DNA from 2 places in the Paenibacillus sp. EB106-05-06-XG162 genome. Region 2 is predicted to be linked to the other one. Evidence: predicted binding sites of a transcription regulator. Region 2 holds the regulator's gene; the other holds the start of a gene.

Region 1 (7,616 bases), on a different contig from region 2:
TAGGTTCCGGGAAGACGGTTGTTGCTGCAATTGCATTGTTCGCTACGGTACGGGCTGGGTATCAAGGCGCGCTGATGGTACCGACAGAGATTCTCGCCGAGCAGCATTTGCGATCACTGCAGAAGCTCTTCGAGCCTCACGGTATTCAAGTCGGTCTGCTCACAGGCAGTGTAACGGGGCGCAAACGTAAGGATCTGCTCGCATCGCTGCAGATGGGTATGATCGATATTGTGGTTGGTACGCATGCGTTGATCCAAGAGGATGTATTCTTCAGACAGCTTGGTCTTGTCGTGACGGATGAGCAGCATCGGTTCGGAGTGAATCAGCGGAGTATTCTGCGGCGCAAAGGGATGAACCCGGATGTGCTGACGATGACAGCGACTCCTATTCCACGGACACTCGCCATTTCTGCCTTTGGTGATATGGATGTCTCCACGATTTCGGAACGCCCCAAAGGGAGGAAGCCGATTCAGACGTTCTGGGTGAAGCACAGCATGCTGGAGCGCGTACTTGGCTTCATTCGCAAAGAGGTGGATCAAGGTCGCCAGGCCTATATGATTTGTCCGTTAATCGAAGAGTCGGAGAAGATTGATGTCCAGAATGCGATTGATCTGCATGTACAGATTCAGCAAGCGCTGCCTCATTATCGTGTAGGTCTTCTTCATGGTCGGATGAGTGCGCAGGAGAAAGAAGAAGTCATGCAGCAATTCAGTCGAAATGAAGTGCAGGTACTTATCTCGACGACGGTTATCGAGGTTGGGGTGGATGTGCCGAATTCCACATTGATGATCATAATGGATGCGGATCGATTTGGGTTATCGCAGCTTCATCAGCTTCGTGGTCGCGTTGGTCGGGGAGAACACCAATCCTATTGTATTCTGATCGCAGATCCTAAGTCCGAAGTGGGTCAGCAGCGGATGCAGGTCATGACGGAGACGGATGATGGCTTCGAGGTATCTCGGCGGGATTTGGAGCTGCGTGGTCCGGGGGATTTCTTCGGTACGAAACAGAGTGGTCTTCCGGAGTTCCGTCTTGCGGATATGGTAGCGGATTTTGCTGTTCTGGAACAAGCGCGTGATGACGCAGGGAGACTCGTCAATGATGCGGCGTTCTGGACATCTGCGCAATATGTTGGGCTTCGCAAGTTCCTGCAGCGTGAACAAATTTTCCAAGGGGATCTGTTAGATTAGTTCAATTGACAAGCTGCCTGCGCATATACTGGGAATATTGCATAAGTCGTTTCTCAGGAGGTGTCTACGGGTGAGTTATGTCAAATATGGGATTAGTCCGGATTTCGTGGAGCGGGTCAAGACCAAGACGAAGAATCCGCAAGTGAAAGACAAATTGAAAAAAATGCTGGATGGCGTGAACAAACACGATCTGCAGGATCGAACGAAGGTGCGCCGTCTCGTCAAATCGGCTGGGGTCATTCTGAATGAGAAGATTTCGGGAACGCAGGAAGATCAGATTGTTGCGTTCGTCTTGGCGCAGAAGATTGATCCGAATAATACGTTTCATCTCATTAAGCTGTGGGGGATGTTTCGTTAAGGTTGTGATGCCTGGTTCTCAGGGAAATGCCCGTTCTTCGATTTTAGAAGGCGGGCTTTTTGCTCCATATAAGTAGGAAGTCATTTTTATGTGATTTGGGCAACATATGCTACAATAGGAAGCGCAGGGTACATGAACTACGTACATACGGGAGGGATTTGACGTGACAAGATTTCAAGCTTTCGTGGTAGATAAACAAGATGAGGAAGTCATTACGCAAGTCAAGACGTTAACGATGGAAGATCTGCCTGCTGGGGATGTAACCATACGTGCTGCATATTCCAGTGTGAATTATAAAGACGGCCTGGCGACACTGCTGAATGGCGGTATTGTGAACCAATATCCGTTCATCCCGGGCATTGATGTTGCAGGGACGGTTATTGAGTCGAAGGACGAGCGGTTTGAAGAAGGAGATTTCGTGCTAGTCACAGGTTATGGGTTAGGCGTGTCTCATTTTGGCGGGTATAGCGAATATATTCGAGTACCAGGGGATTGGATCGTTCATCTCCCGGAAGGCATAACGCTCAAAGAATCGATGGCGCTTGGTACAGCTGGGTTTACTGCGGCATTATCTATACATAAGTTGGAACAACACGGTCTGAGGCCGGACCAGGGAGAAGTATTAGTCACGGGTGCATCTGGCGGCGTAGGGAGTCTGGCGGTGGCTATGCTATCCAAGATCGGCTATCACGTGGTGGCAAGTTCGGGCAAGACGGAGGAGCATGATTTCCTACGTAAATTAGGGGCGAAGGAGATTCTCTCACGGGAAGATGTATCACCTGAGCAGATTAGACCGCTCAGCAAAGCACGTTGGGCAGCTGTTATTGATCCTGTGGGTGGGAATACGCTTGCACATGCACTTAGTACCACCAAGTACGGTGGGGCTATTGCGGTGAGTGGAATGATCGGTGGTGCGGGATTCCCGGGCAATGTGTATCCATTTATTTTGCGCGGCGTACATCTCATTGGGATCGATTCCGTCTATTGTCCGATGGACGAGCGAATTGCGATTTGGAAGCGGTTAGGTTCGGATCTGAAGCCGGATTTGCTGCTCGAGGAGATTGGGCGTGTGACGACACTTGCGCATTTGTCACATGAACTGAAGATAATCCTGCAAGGGAAGCAACGCGGGCGGTTGATCGTAGCGTTGTAACGTGACAGGAATCGACATAATTTGGTAGACGGTCGATACTTGTTCTGATACAATAGGGGTAATTGGAAAATATTACGTTTGCGAAGAACGCAAGCTGAGGAGATAACTCCCGGTTTGTGTTCTTTTTTTGTTGTCATCAGCATAGGGAGGTGGATTCGTTATGAGAGTAAGACTGTCATCGTACTTGGACTGTGGCTTGAAACATCGAAATACGGACCTATTGGGAAGTCGAGCATGTGAGGAAACGGGGGCAGTACAGGGGGCTGGAGCTTGGGTTGGGATACGTAAAGTTGAAGGCGTTATTCATCAGCCTTGGTTCAAGAAATTGCAAGAACATCGTCAAGGGGGGGATATTACGTAAAAATAGAGATGAAAATAGCAGTAAAGCCAGGTGTAGGGGTAAAAAGGATGTCAGCTCAATCCGATAAGGTAAGAGCGGGGATCCTTTTTTTACAAGTTTGTAGAATGAAATCAAATTAGAAGAAAAGGGAGCGCTGCGGCGCTCCCTTTTTGCGTTGACCGATGAGATGTGATTCATCTTGGGTGGTTATTCGTTGCTTCCGAGCGAGTTCTTCTGTAACGGCTTGATGATGGCATAGGCGAAGGTGAATAAAGGACTGGCCCATAGGAATATCGCATAAGGCAAGTATTCGACGACCGGAACGCCCAGCGTCGATGCGAAGAAGGCGCCGCTGACTCCCCAAGGAATTAAAGGATTCACGAGAGTTCCACAGTCCTCAAGCGTCCGGGAGAGCGTTCTCGCCGGAATTTGGCGCCGCGCATATTCGTCCTTGAACATTTGACCAGGTAGAAGGATCGATAGATATTGCTCCCCCGTCATGCCGTTCACCGCAATGGAGGATGCGCCTGTCATAAGCACGATGCTGCTCTTCCGCTTCAGCGGCGCGATTACGGTGCGGAAGAAGGCTTCAATGACGCCGCAATGCTGCAGCAATCCGCCTAGAGATAAGGCGATCAAGATCAGAGAGACGGACCACATCATCGATTGCAAGCCGCCGCGATTGACTATCGAAGCGACGGTCTCGTTCGTAATGCTGCTCTTGTAGCCGCTCTGCATGACTTGGAACCACATGTCGATTGCACTCTGATGCTGCACGAACGCGGTGATCAAGAGGCCTGTGACGATCCCTACGATTAGCGTAGGCAAGATGGGTACACGTCTAACGGAGCAGATCAGAACAGCTAATGGCGATAATAATGTTAGCCAATGGATGTTGAAGCCCTCATGCAGCGCAAGCTTAATCTGTTCCATCGAGCTTAGAGCAACCGTGCCTGTTCGCGCCCCGAATAAAAAGAAGATCGTCGTCAGGACAAGTGCTGGAACGGTGGTATAGAGCATATTGCGAATATGTGTGAATAGCGTCGTACCTGCTACAGCGGGCGCGAAATTCGTCGTATCGGACAGCGGTGACATTTTATCGCCAAAGCAAGCCCCGCAAATGATGGCCCCTGCAGCTAATGTCGGTGAGACGCCTGTCGTCGTGGCGATCCCCATGAAGGCTACCCCAACCGTACTGACGGTTGTGAACGAACTGCCTGTGAACAAAGAGATCATGATGGTCACATAAAGCGCGCTCACGGCAAAATAATTCGGCTGAATATAATCCATGCCGTAGTAGAGAATGGTCGGCACGGTACCGCTCATCATCCAGACGGCGATAAGAATCCCGATGAGGGATAGGATCAGAATGGGCATGATCGCAGTCTGAATGCCGCGGATGATCGCCGATTCGATGCTTGTCCAAGGGATACCGAACATCCACAAGAGGGCGGCGGTTCCGACGGTCGTCGCGAGAAGCGGGAGATGCGGCTCTGCTTTTAAGAGGAAAATGGAGATGAATAGCAGGGAGAGAATAAAGACTATGAGCAGCATGCTCTTGGAGAAACTGAGTTGTTTATTCACGATGTTGGGCTCCTTAAATACTTTTTAGCTTTTATGCGTTAAAGTATAAAGGATGTGCATGGATAACGTCAATGTTATGAACATACAGAACAGGATGATTTTAGTGGGAAGGGGGTTTCAGTTGGATATCCTCGGCCAGTTTTATCATCCTGTGCAAGTCAGGTTAAATCTAGGCACCGATTTCCATAAAATTCACTTGCATATCGAACATGTGTTTGGTATATAATAAATACGAATGTTTGTTCGTTATATGTAAATGAGTTAGGAATATGACTTGGAGGGTGTTAAATTGAGTCAACCAAGCGAAAGGGTCATCTTTTTAGCGGACTGTCAGAGTTTTTATGCGAGCGTAGAGAAAGCAGATCATCCAGAATATAAGAACAAACCGGTAGCTGTGGCAGGAGACCCTGCGCGAAGGTCGGGTATCATTCTGGCGGCCTGCCCTATTGCGAAGAGCTTCGGTGTCACGACAGCGGAACGGCTCGGGGAGGCGCTCAGGAAATGTCCGGATCTTGTTATTATGCGCCCTCGTATGCAGCATTATATCGATATATCCTTGAAGATAACGGAGATATACGAAAAATTTACGGATCTTGTGGAAGTGTTCAGCATTGACGAACAGTTCTTAGATATTACGGCAAGTCAGTCCCTTCTGGGGGATCCCATCACCATCGCGAGGGCCATTCAAGACCAAGTAATGCATGAGACAGGAATACGCATACGCGTAGGGATCAGCTCGAATAAGATACTGGCGAAGATTGCAACCGACATATGGGCGAAGAAAAATAAGAATGGGATCTTCATTCTGTCGCCATCCGATCTTGAGCGTACACTATGGCAGGAGCCGGTCCATAAGATGTATGGCGTTGGCTCCCGAATGACCGCACACTTCACGAAGCTCGGCATGATGACGATCGGGGATATTGCACGAACGCCGTTGCCAGAGCTTAAGGATAAGTTCCGCGCACGGTTCGGCAAGCAGTCGGATATTCATGCCGAGGTGATGTGGCGAACGGCGAACGGTCTGGATAACAGCCCCGTGTCGCCAGGCACCTTCCATGCAGCGCCCAAATCGGTCGGTCATATGATGACCTTGCCGCGGGACTATGCGGATGCTTCGGAAGTCGATACGATTCTGCTCGAGCTGACGGAAGAGGTCTGCCGCGACTGTCGGCAGAAGGGTTATATGGGATCGGTCGTGACGGTCAGCTGTATGTGCAGCCCTTATGAGACGCCAACGGGCTTCTCGCGTCAGATGAAGATGGCCGATCCGACGAACAATACGAACAAAGTGTTCGAGACGGTGAAGACACTCTTCTATAAGTATTGGGATCAGATGCCCGTGCGGCGTGCCGGTGTTATGCTGAGTGCACTAACGGATGACGATGCATATCAGTTGACGTTGTTCGAGGATCAAGAACGGATGCGGGCGCTCGATCGAGCGACGGATCGTATTAAGGAGCGATATGGCAGTGCTGCAATCATGCGGGCATCGTCTGCCACGAAGGCGGGTCAAGCGTCGGAGCGGTCAATGAAAATTGGGGGGCATTATAAATGAGTAAGAAGCTGGAAAATAACGGTCTATGGGAGTCCAGTCGCATGATGCTGCCACAGCATCGGGAGGCCTTGCTAAATAGACATCATGAAATTCTGAGTCTTCGTTCAAGCCATCCAAAGAAGGAAGATATTGAATTAATACGCGATTATATTCTGCTCCCCATTATGTATACGCTGGTAACCAAAAAGATCTCCGAAGTAAAACTCTCTTCTGAGACGCTAAAGTCGCTATATGCCAAAGCAGCACAAATCCTTGCGGCTAATATTTACAAAGATTTGTCCAAGGTGAAACAAGAAATGATGGAAAAAGAAATTCGTGTCTTTAATGAAGAAAAGCATGAAGATATATTGGAGTTGCATTATGCCTATCGTGATTATGAGGATCGTTTGATTATAACAAAAGAATACATGAAGGCGGAAATAAGCAAGAGATTAGCTCGATACACGGACAGTCTTATAATAAACTTAAGTAAAATGTAATAATAAAAAATGAATGAGTTATTTACATGACCTACTACAACTGTTACAGGTATCAATGGAATTAAAAAAAAGATGACCCCTGTTCAATACGCAATACAGAGATCATCTTCTTCAATCTGCCTAGACTTTTTTTGAATGACACGGGAGATTACTCATAATTAGTTACAATATATCTTCCTTTGTCCTCTTGCCATTTCAGGGTATAGATCTTGTTCTCCGGTGTTGTAATTTTAAATTCTTCTTTACTGCCTTCCACTTTCACGGCATCGAATGTCGTATCGATTATGGAAGGATTGAAGAATGGAACCGCAGCGCCGTCCTCTCCTTTGTTCAAGACCACGTTGTCGTCTACCGTCTGGTCTGTAACATAATGGGCCATGATTTTATCGACGAGCGGTGCATCGAAGTATCCAAGCAGCAGTTCTTTCGCTTTATCTCGTCCGCCTGTTGCCGGATCTAAGATCGGCGTGCCGTCTGCTGCGGTTTTTTTGTGGAATAATATTTTGACTTTATCTACCGCAACACTAGCATCGTTATAGGCAATCTGCTTGTCCATCGGATCGGCTTCTTTGGCCGGTGTAGAGCAGGCTACAACGGATAGAATAAGAATGACTAGAATGAATACGGTCGTGAATTTGTTACGCATTTGAATTCTCCTTTTATTCTGTAATCATCACCATAGTCTAATCCGTTTTCTACCAAATTCCAACATGTAAAAAATTCCAATAGTGACGATCATCGTCCATGCGCGTAATACAGGTAGGAATTTAAAAAAGATGAACCCTGTTCAATACAGAGATCATCTTCTTCAATCTGTCTAGACTTATTGGATTCTATTTTCTTTTATAATGGGGCATATGTGAATTATACGATTCCCTTATTACCAAATGTCGATTGATTCGAATCGTTCACATCAGAATCCCACGTATTTGTAGCGCTGACAGCATTGTTGTT
Region 2 (7,616 bases):
AAGGAGAGGAATACCGTGAGTTTTACAAAAGATGATATTATGCGCATTGCCAAGGAAAAAAATGTTAGATTTATTCGTCTACAGTTCACTGATTTGCTAGGAACGATCAAGAACGTAGAAATTCCAGTGAGTCAGTTGGAGAAGGCGCTTGATAACAAAATGATGTTTGACGGTTCCTCGATTGAAGGTTATGTACGTATTGAAGAATCGGATATGTACTTGTTCCCGGATTTGGATACTTGGTTGATCTACCCATGGGTGACTGAAGATCGCATCGCTCGTCTGATCTGTGATGTGTATATGCCAGACGGCACGCCATTCCAAGGGGATCCACGCGGTATTCTGAAGCGTGCGCTGAAAGAAGCGGAAGAAATGGGCTACACGACGATGAATGTTGGTCCAGAACCGGAATTCTTCCTCTTCAAGACGGATGAGAAAGGCAACCCTACGCTTGAACTGAATGACCAAGGCGGTTACTTCGACCTTGCGCCTACGGATCTTGGTGAGAACTGCCGTCGTGAGATCGTATTGACGCTAGAAGATATGGGATTTGAAATCGAAGCTTCCCACCATGAGGTTGCTCCGGGACAACATGAGATTGATTTTAAATATGCAAATGCGATTAAAGCTGCTGACCAAATTCAGACCTTTAAGCTTGTTGTTAAGACCATTGCTAGACAGCATGGACTACATGCAACATTTATGGCGAAACCTTTATATGGCGTGAATGGTTCAGGTATGCACTGTCATCAGTCGCTATTCAATGGCAAAACAAATATGTTCTATGATGAGAGTGACAAGCTGGGTCTAAGCGAAACAGCTCGTCAATACATGGCAGGTATTTTGAAGCATGCCCGTGGATTCGCAGCGATTACGAATCCAACGGTGAACTCCTACAAACGGTTGGTTCCAGGTTACGAAGCGCCTTGCTATGTGGCATGGTCCGCAAGTAACCGTAGCCCGATGATTCGTATTCCTGCATCTCGTGGTCTGGGAACACGCGTTGAAGTACGTAACCCGGATCCAGCTGCGAATCCTTATCTATCACTTGCAGTGATGCTCAAAGCAGGTCTAGATGGCATTAAGAACAAAATGGAGCTTCCAGCACCTACGGACCGTAACATCTATGTCATGTCCGAAGAAGAGCGTATCGCTGAAGGTATTCCTAGCTTGCCGTCCGACCTTCGTGAAGCCTTGACAGAGCTTGTGAATGACGAAGTCATCTGCAGTGCACTAGGTGAGCACGCATTGACTCACTTCTATGAGTTGAAAGAAATCGAGTGGGATATGTACCGTACGCAAGTTCACCAATGGGAACGCGATCAATACATTACGCTTTACTAAAATGATGAAACCCCTAGCGCTGTAAGTGTTAGGGGTTTTTGTTTAAAATATTTGTAACCTAACAGCCCTCATTGTAGCGGCTGTTTTTGTTTGTTCTAGCGATTTTAGGTCATATGGGCAGCCAAGCCGAATTCTCTTATCGTTGGATCGAATGGTCAGCTGCAGTGTTGCAATCATGATGATATGAACACTATCTGTGGACGGCTCCGTTGAGTTGGATAATGACAAAACGGATGAACATGTGTAGAATGCAAGTTCACCAAGGGAACTTGCGCACTCATGTGACAGAAAAGATGTTGACCATATGCTGTTTTCATCTATAAAAGCATAAAAGAGTCCCTCGATCGCTCGGGAGACTCTTCATAATAAATTAGCATCTGGCTGGAACAACCAGCGATGCTAATATGTATAGCAATTAGTGCATATTGCGGAACAAGCCAATAACTTTACCAAGAATGGTAACGTGATTCAATCGAATCGGTTCCATCGTTGAATTCTCAGGTTGTAATCGAATATGGTCTTTTTCTTTATAGAAAGTCTTGACAGTAGCTTCGTCATCTTCTGTCATCGCTACGACGATATCGCCGTTATTCGCTGTCTGCTGCTGGCGGACGATAACAAAATCTCCATTATGAATACCAGCCTCGATCATACTTTCCCCCATGACGGAGAGCATAAACACGTTCTGGTCATGTACGAATTGCTCTGGAAGCGGGAAATAATCTTCAATGTTCTCCGTCGCAGTAATTGGCGCACCTGCAGTAACTTTCCCCACGATCGGTACCTTCGCAATCATCTGCGTATAGAGATGTGTATGTTCGGATTCTTCCTGACTCAGGAGTTCGATGGCCCGCGGTTTGGTAGGGTCGCGGCGTATTAAACCCTTCTTCTCTAATCGATCCAAGTGGCCGTGCACAGTGGAGCTGGAAGCTAGACCGACAGCTTCTCCAATCTCACGAACAGAAGGAGGGTAACCTTTAGATCGTACTTCATTCCTTATAAATTCTAAAATAGCTTGTTGTCTATTGGATATTTTAGACATGAGGTTCAACTCCATTAGTAGACTTTTACAAAATTATAGCATAGAACTACCGTTCGTACAAACATTAGTTCTAAATTGCAAGAATGAGGGGAACGAACGTTCTAAAATAGTGTTGACACAAACGAATGTTCGTGTTAAATTATGGACATAGAAAACAGAACAAACGTTTGGGGTGCTGATTATGCTAAAGTATAGCTCATATCAAAGTGTGTATAATAACCGTTCCGAGGTCGTGAATAGAGACTCTTTTCTTAAGAAGAAGATTGTTCAGGTTGTATTGTTCTTAGTCCTTGTATGCAGTTTGACGAGTATGGGATTATTGAATGCATTTGCTGCAGATACGCGTGAAGGGGAACGTAATGCGAACATTCCGTTGCAGGTTGTTGTATCATCAGGGGATACATTGTGGGCGATTGCGAAGGAACATAAGCCAGCTGGGATGGATGTTCGTAATTATATTGAAATGATCAAAGACCTGAATGGTAAACGGAACAGTTCCATTCAATCAGGTGAAGTGATTAAATTACCAATTCTATAAAAGGTTAATTCGTATGCTCGATAGGGCATAGGCCCTGCTGAGAGTGGAGGGGTTACCCTTGACAACCTCTATTGTAAATGTCAAAGTAATATAGACAGAATAGGGGGGATAGTGATGAATTTCGACAAGATTGTAGAGCGAATTAATGAATTGGCTCGTAAACATAAAACGGTAGGTTTGACGCCGGAAGAGACGGTTGAACGGGACGCGCTTCGTCAACAATATATTGATGGGTTCAAACGTTCCTTGAAGCAGCAACTGGATAATATCGAGTTTGTTGATGAGGATGATAATAATCCAACAATTAAACATTAGATGAAGCAAGTTTTCCTTCGGGAAAACTTCCAAGGAGGAAGAATTTCGATGGCCCGTTCATGGGAAAGAATGGTACGCAAGAACACGAAGAATGTAAATAAGGCTCGTAAGAAACAGGGGCAACAAGTGATCGGTGCGAGTAGAGACGCGAAATCGGGTGTGGATCGTTATGTTGGAAGAAACTTGATCCTACCTATTACATTAGTAGCATTCGGATTATTGTATGCACTACTATATTCCGCTGTAGAACAGAAGACCTCGCCAACCCTGTTCTGGGCAACGGTGGGGTTATACATATTCCTTGGCGTTGTAATCTTCCTGCGTAGACCTTATATTAGTGTAGATAAATCTTCTGTAGGGACACGTCGTTTCAATCGAGACGTACGTCTAGATGCTAGCCAAATCAAAGATATCACCGTGCAAAAAGGTTACGTCGTCATTGGTACGAAGGCTAAAGGTTCCAACTGGGTGTTCTCAAGATTGATGAATCGTTACGATACGGTAGTGATCGGTGAGCGGTTGAAAGAGTTTGCACGCGTCAATAATGTTCCTTTTGAAGAGCGTTAATTATATAGAGCACTGTAAAGGTATGGGGGAGAAGAGAGATGACGATTAAAGCCGTATTATTCGATCTGGACGATACTTTATTATGGGATGATCGCAGTGTGAAGGAAGCGTTTGAAGCTACATGTGCTGCAGCAGCTCGAGCATATCCTCAAATTCAGTCTGTAGATTTGGAAGAAGCAGTAAGACGAGAAGCTAGAGCACTCTATGAATCTTTTCCGACATTCCCGTTCACACAGATGATTGGAATTAACCCTTTTGAAGGGCTGTGGGCGAATTTTACGCATGGGGAACAACAAGAGTTTCGACAATTACAAGCCTTAGCGCCTAGTTACAGAACAGAAGCGTGGACACGTGGTCTGAAGTCGTTAGGGGTTGAAGATGCGGAGCTTGGCGAACGATTGGGTCTATTATTCGCGACAGAGCGTCGGGCTCGTCCTTACGTATATGAAGAGACGTTCCAGATTCTAGATGAATTGAAAGGGAACGTGAAGCTCCTATTATTAACCAATGGGTCGCCTGACTTGCAACAGGAGAAGCTTAACGGAGTACCTAATATCATTTCTTATTTTGATCATATCGTGATCTCTGGCGCATTCGGAGAAGGTAAGCCAGCGTCATCTATATTTAGACATGCGATGGCTGCACTTGAGATTGAGCCTCATGAGGGGCTTATGGTGGGTGACAAGCTTACAACCGATATTAAAGGCGCACTTGGTGTTGGAATGCATGCCGTATGGGTTAATCGACATGGTGCACAGCGCTCGACTGAAATTGTTCCTGATTATGAAATCATGCATCTCTCTGAACTTCACAATATTATACAGCAACATGTATAAATAGAGGGAATCCCTTGTTCTGAATATGGAACAAGGGATTTTTGCATTCTGCTATGACATTTGATACAAAATCGTCACAAAGAATTGACAAAGATAGCCCGAATGAGTCATTCTTCTCGTGTACAATCATTTTATAATGAAAAAGGAATTTGTTGGCTACATAGAGGAGAGGTTATGATGAAGAAGTTAATGGTAATAATGCTTGGGGTAGTATTGTTATTAACAGCGTGTGGTGGAGCGAAGCAGACAAGCTCCATGAAAGTCGGAGATTTTGCGTATACAGATCAGGCTGGGCAAGCGTTCGGACTTGCTGATGTGAAAGGTAAAGTGTGGCTTGCCGATTTCGTATTTACGAATTGTAACTCAGTCTGTCAGCCAATGACTTTCAATTTGACAGATCTTCAGAAGAGAATAAAAGCGGAAAATCTGGATGTCACGTTCGTATCCTTCAGTGTAGATCCAGACCGTGATAAACCTGAAGTTATGAAAGCGTTCGCTGACAAATTCGGCGTGGACTTTGCGAGCTGGCATTTCTTGACGAATTATAAACTTGAAGATATTCAGGCTTTCGCGAAGTCATCATTTAAGACGATTGTAGAGAAGGAACCGAGTTCAGATCAGATGATTCATGGCACATCGTTCTACCTGGTTAGCAAAGAAGGATATATTATGAAGAAGTATAACGGTGTTGAAGATGTTCCTTATGATCAGATCATTAAGGATATTAAAGATTTATCCTAACCGATGATGGAAGTAGACAAGAAAGGAATGCAAATGATGAGAATGAAAAAATGGAGTACTCTGGCTGTTGCTTGTATTCTCCTGATTGCCTTAGTATCGGGTTGTTCAGGATCTAAATCAGCAATGAATCACGATGGAATGGACATGGATATGGACATGAACGAGGATGCAATGAATCCGATCAAAGTAGAGATTATTCTGCCGGAGCAGATTGTTGCGAATAAAGATCTTGAGCTTCAAGCGAAAGTGACGCAAAGCGATAAACCTGTCGATGATGCACAGAAAGTCATGTTCGAGGTATGGCGTGGAGACGAGCAGGAGCATGAGAAAATAGAAGCAAAACATACGAGTGATGGGGTTTATCATATTGAAAAACAATTCGCTGAACCTGGGGAATATACGATGATCGCGCATGTATCAGCTCGTGAAATGCATTCCATGCCTAAGAAAACATTCCAAGTAACAAAATAACAAGAAAAGCCCGCTTATGTCTGAAGAAGACGAAGCGGGTTTTGATTATTCGGCGAAAGATCGAATGGATTATGCCTTTTGAAACGCAGGATCATTATAGGATGTTGCAATCCAACCATCTTTCTCGATAAAGAGGCGAACGGCAACGATTTGACGATTATCCATCAAAGTAAAGAAGTGAGGTGTATGCTCAGGAACGGAGATCACATCACCAGCTTCTAATTCGACGTTAAAATAACCTACGTCGTCTTTTCCCTTGATGATGAAAATTCCCTTTCCCGCCGTAATGGCGCGGATCTCATCTTCCGTATGTGTATGGACGTCTTCGAACTTCGTAAGCAGTTCTTCAAGATTAGGTGTCGAATCCGATAATGTGATGATATCCCAGATCTGATAGCCGCGACGTGCAGCTAGATCACGAATCTCTGCGTCATAGGTAGCGAGAACTTCGGCCTTCTCTTCATCGGAGAGGACGAAACGCTCACGAAGGTTTTCTGGCAACTTAGTTGCATCCCAATGTTCATATAATACTTCTTGGTTCGCTAGAAATGCACGAACTTCTTCTTCGCCTGAAATACGCGCCCCTGTATTACGAATGTAAATTTCAGCCAAAATAATCCCTTCTTTCCTATAAATTAACTAGATATTGATTGTATTATAGTAGATTTTACGCTGGCTGTCGACTTTTAATGCATTGACACTTTTCTAAAGTTTGGTATTCTGTTAAACTAATTCTTAACGTTTTTGCAGTAGGAAGGGGATTAGGCATGAATAAACTGAGCATACAAGAACAAATGAAACATAAAATCCTTATCCTCGACGGCGCAATGGGAACGATGATTCAGCGTGAAGACTTAACGGCGGATGATTTTGGGAGCGAAGAGCTAGATGGCTGTAATGAGATTCTTGTTCTTACGCGGCCGGATGTGATCCAGAAGATTCATGAAGAATATCTAGAAGCTGGCGCGGATATTTTGGAGACGAATACATTTGGTGCCACAAGTGTGGTACTTGCGGAGTATGATTTGCAAGACCGAGCGCGGGAGCTCAATTTGGCTGCTGCCAAGCTAGCAGTGGATGCTGCGAAGAAATACTCTACGCCGGAATGGCCACGTTATGTTGCAGGTGCATTAGGCCCAACGACGAAAACATTGTCGGTAACGGGTGGTGTCACGTTCGATGAGCTTGTAGATTCCTATTATGAGCAAACACTAGCATTAATCGAGGCCGGTGTTGACACAATATTACTTGAGACGTCGCAAGATACATTGAATGTGAAAGCGGGCAGTATCGGAATTAGACGTGCATTTGAGACCGCGGGGAAGACACTACCATTGATGATCTCTGGGACGATCGAACCGATGGGTACAACGCTTGCCGGGCAGAACATTGAATCTTTATATATCTCGTTAGAGCATTTGAAGCCGATCTCGGTTGGACTCAACTGTGCAACAGGTCCTGAATTTATGCGTGACCATATTCGTTCATTGTCTGAAATTGCAGATACGGCAATTAGTTGTTACCCTAATGCGGGGTTACCAGATGAGAATGGTCACTATCATGAATCCCCGGATTCGTTAGCGAAGAAGATGGCAGGGTTCGCGGAACAAGGTTGGCTTAATATTGCTGGTGGATGCTGCGGAACTACACCGGATCATATTCGCGCATTAGCGGAGACGATGAGCCAATTCAAACCACGGAGCGCATTTGGAACACATCCTCCTGCTGTATCCGGAATTGAGACAGTATACATTGAATCGGA

Evidence for each region. Region 2 encodes LexA, which represses DNA repair genes until DNA is damaged. Its sites were predicted from a motif close to CGAACATATGTTCG; they were not measured.
Region 1: AC3WU2_RS02425 (DNA polymerase IV) is a predicted target of LexA. The motif match lies at 4,858-4,871, and genes of this name have one in related genera.

What each region holds. Positions count from the first base shown of each region.
Region 1 covers NZ_JBYTDT010000001.1:595,444-603,059, forward strand. The annotation lists gene recG (ATP-dependent DNA helicase RecG) at 1-1,190, shown strand, start outside; gene AC3WU2_RS02405 (stage VI sporulation protein F) at 1,261-1,548, shown strand; gene AC3WU2_RS02410 (acrylyl-CoA reductase family protein) at 1,712-2,701, shown strand; gene AC3WU2_RS02415 (hypothetical protein) at 2,862-3,062, shown strand; gene nhaC (Na+/H+ antiporter NhaC) at 3,249-4,625, opposite strand; gene AC3WU2_RS02425 (DNA polymerase IV) at 4,915-6,183, shown strand; gene AC3WU2_RS02430 (YhjD family protein) at 6,180-6,662, shown strand; gene AC3WU2_RS02435 (hypothetical protein) at 6,811-7,308, opposite strand; gene AC3WU2_RS02440 (spore germination protein) at 7,527-7,616, opposite strand, start outside.
Region 2 covers NZ_JBYTDT010000009.1:83,816-91,431, forward strand. The annotation lists gene glnA (type I glutamate--ammonia ligase) at 16-1,344, shown strand; gene lexA (transcriptional repressor LexA) at 1,760-2,386, opposite strand; gene AC3WU2_RS18945 (LysM peptidoglycan-binding domain-containing protein) at 2,568-2,924, shown strand; gene AC3WU2_RS18950 (DUF896 domain-containing protein) at 3,039-3,239, shown strand; gene AC3WU2_RS18955 (hypothetical protein) at 3,288-3,806, shown strand; gene AC3WU2_RS18960 (HAD family hydrolase) at 3,845-4,642, shown strand; gene AC3WU2_RS18965 (SCO family protein) at 4,820-5,383, shown strand; gene AC3WU2_RS18970 (FixH family protein) at 5,507-5,854, shown strand; gene AC3WU2_RS18975 (1,2-dihydroxy-3-keto-5-methylthiopentene dioxygenase) at 5,924-6,466, opposite strand; gene metH (methionine synthase) at 6,622-7,616, shown strand, end outside.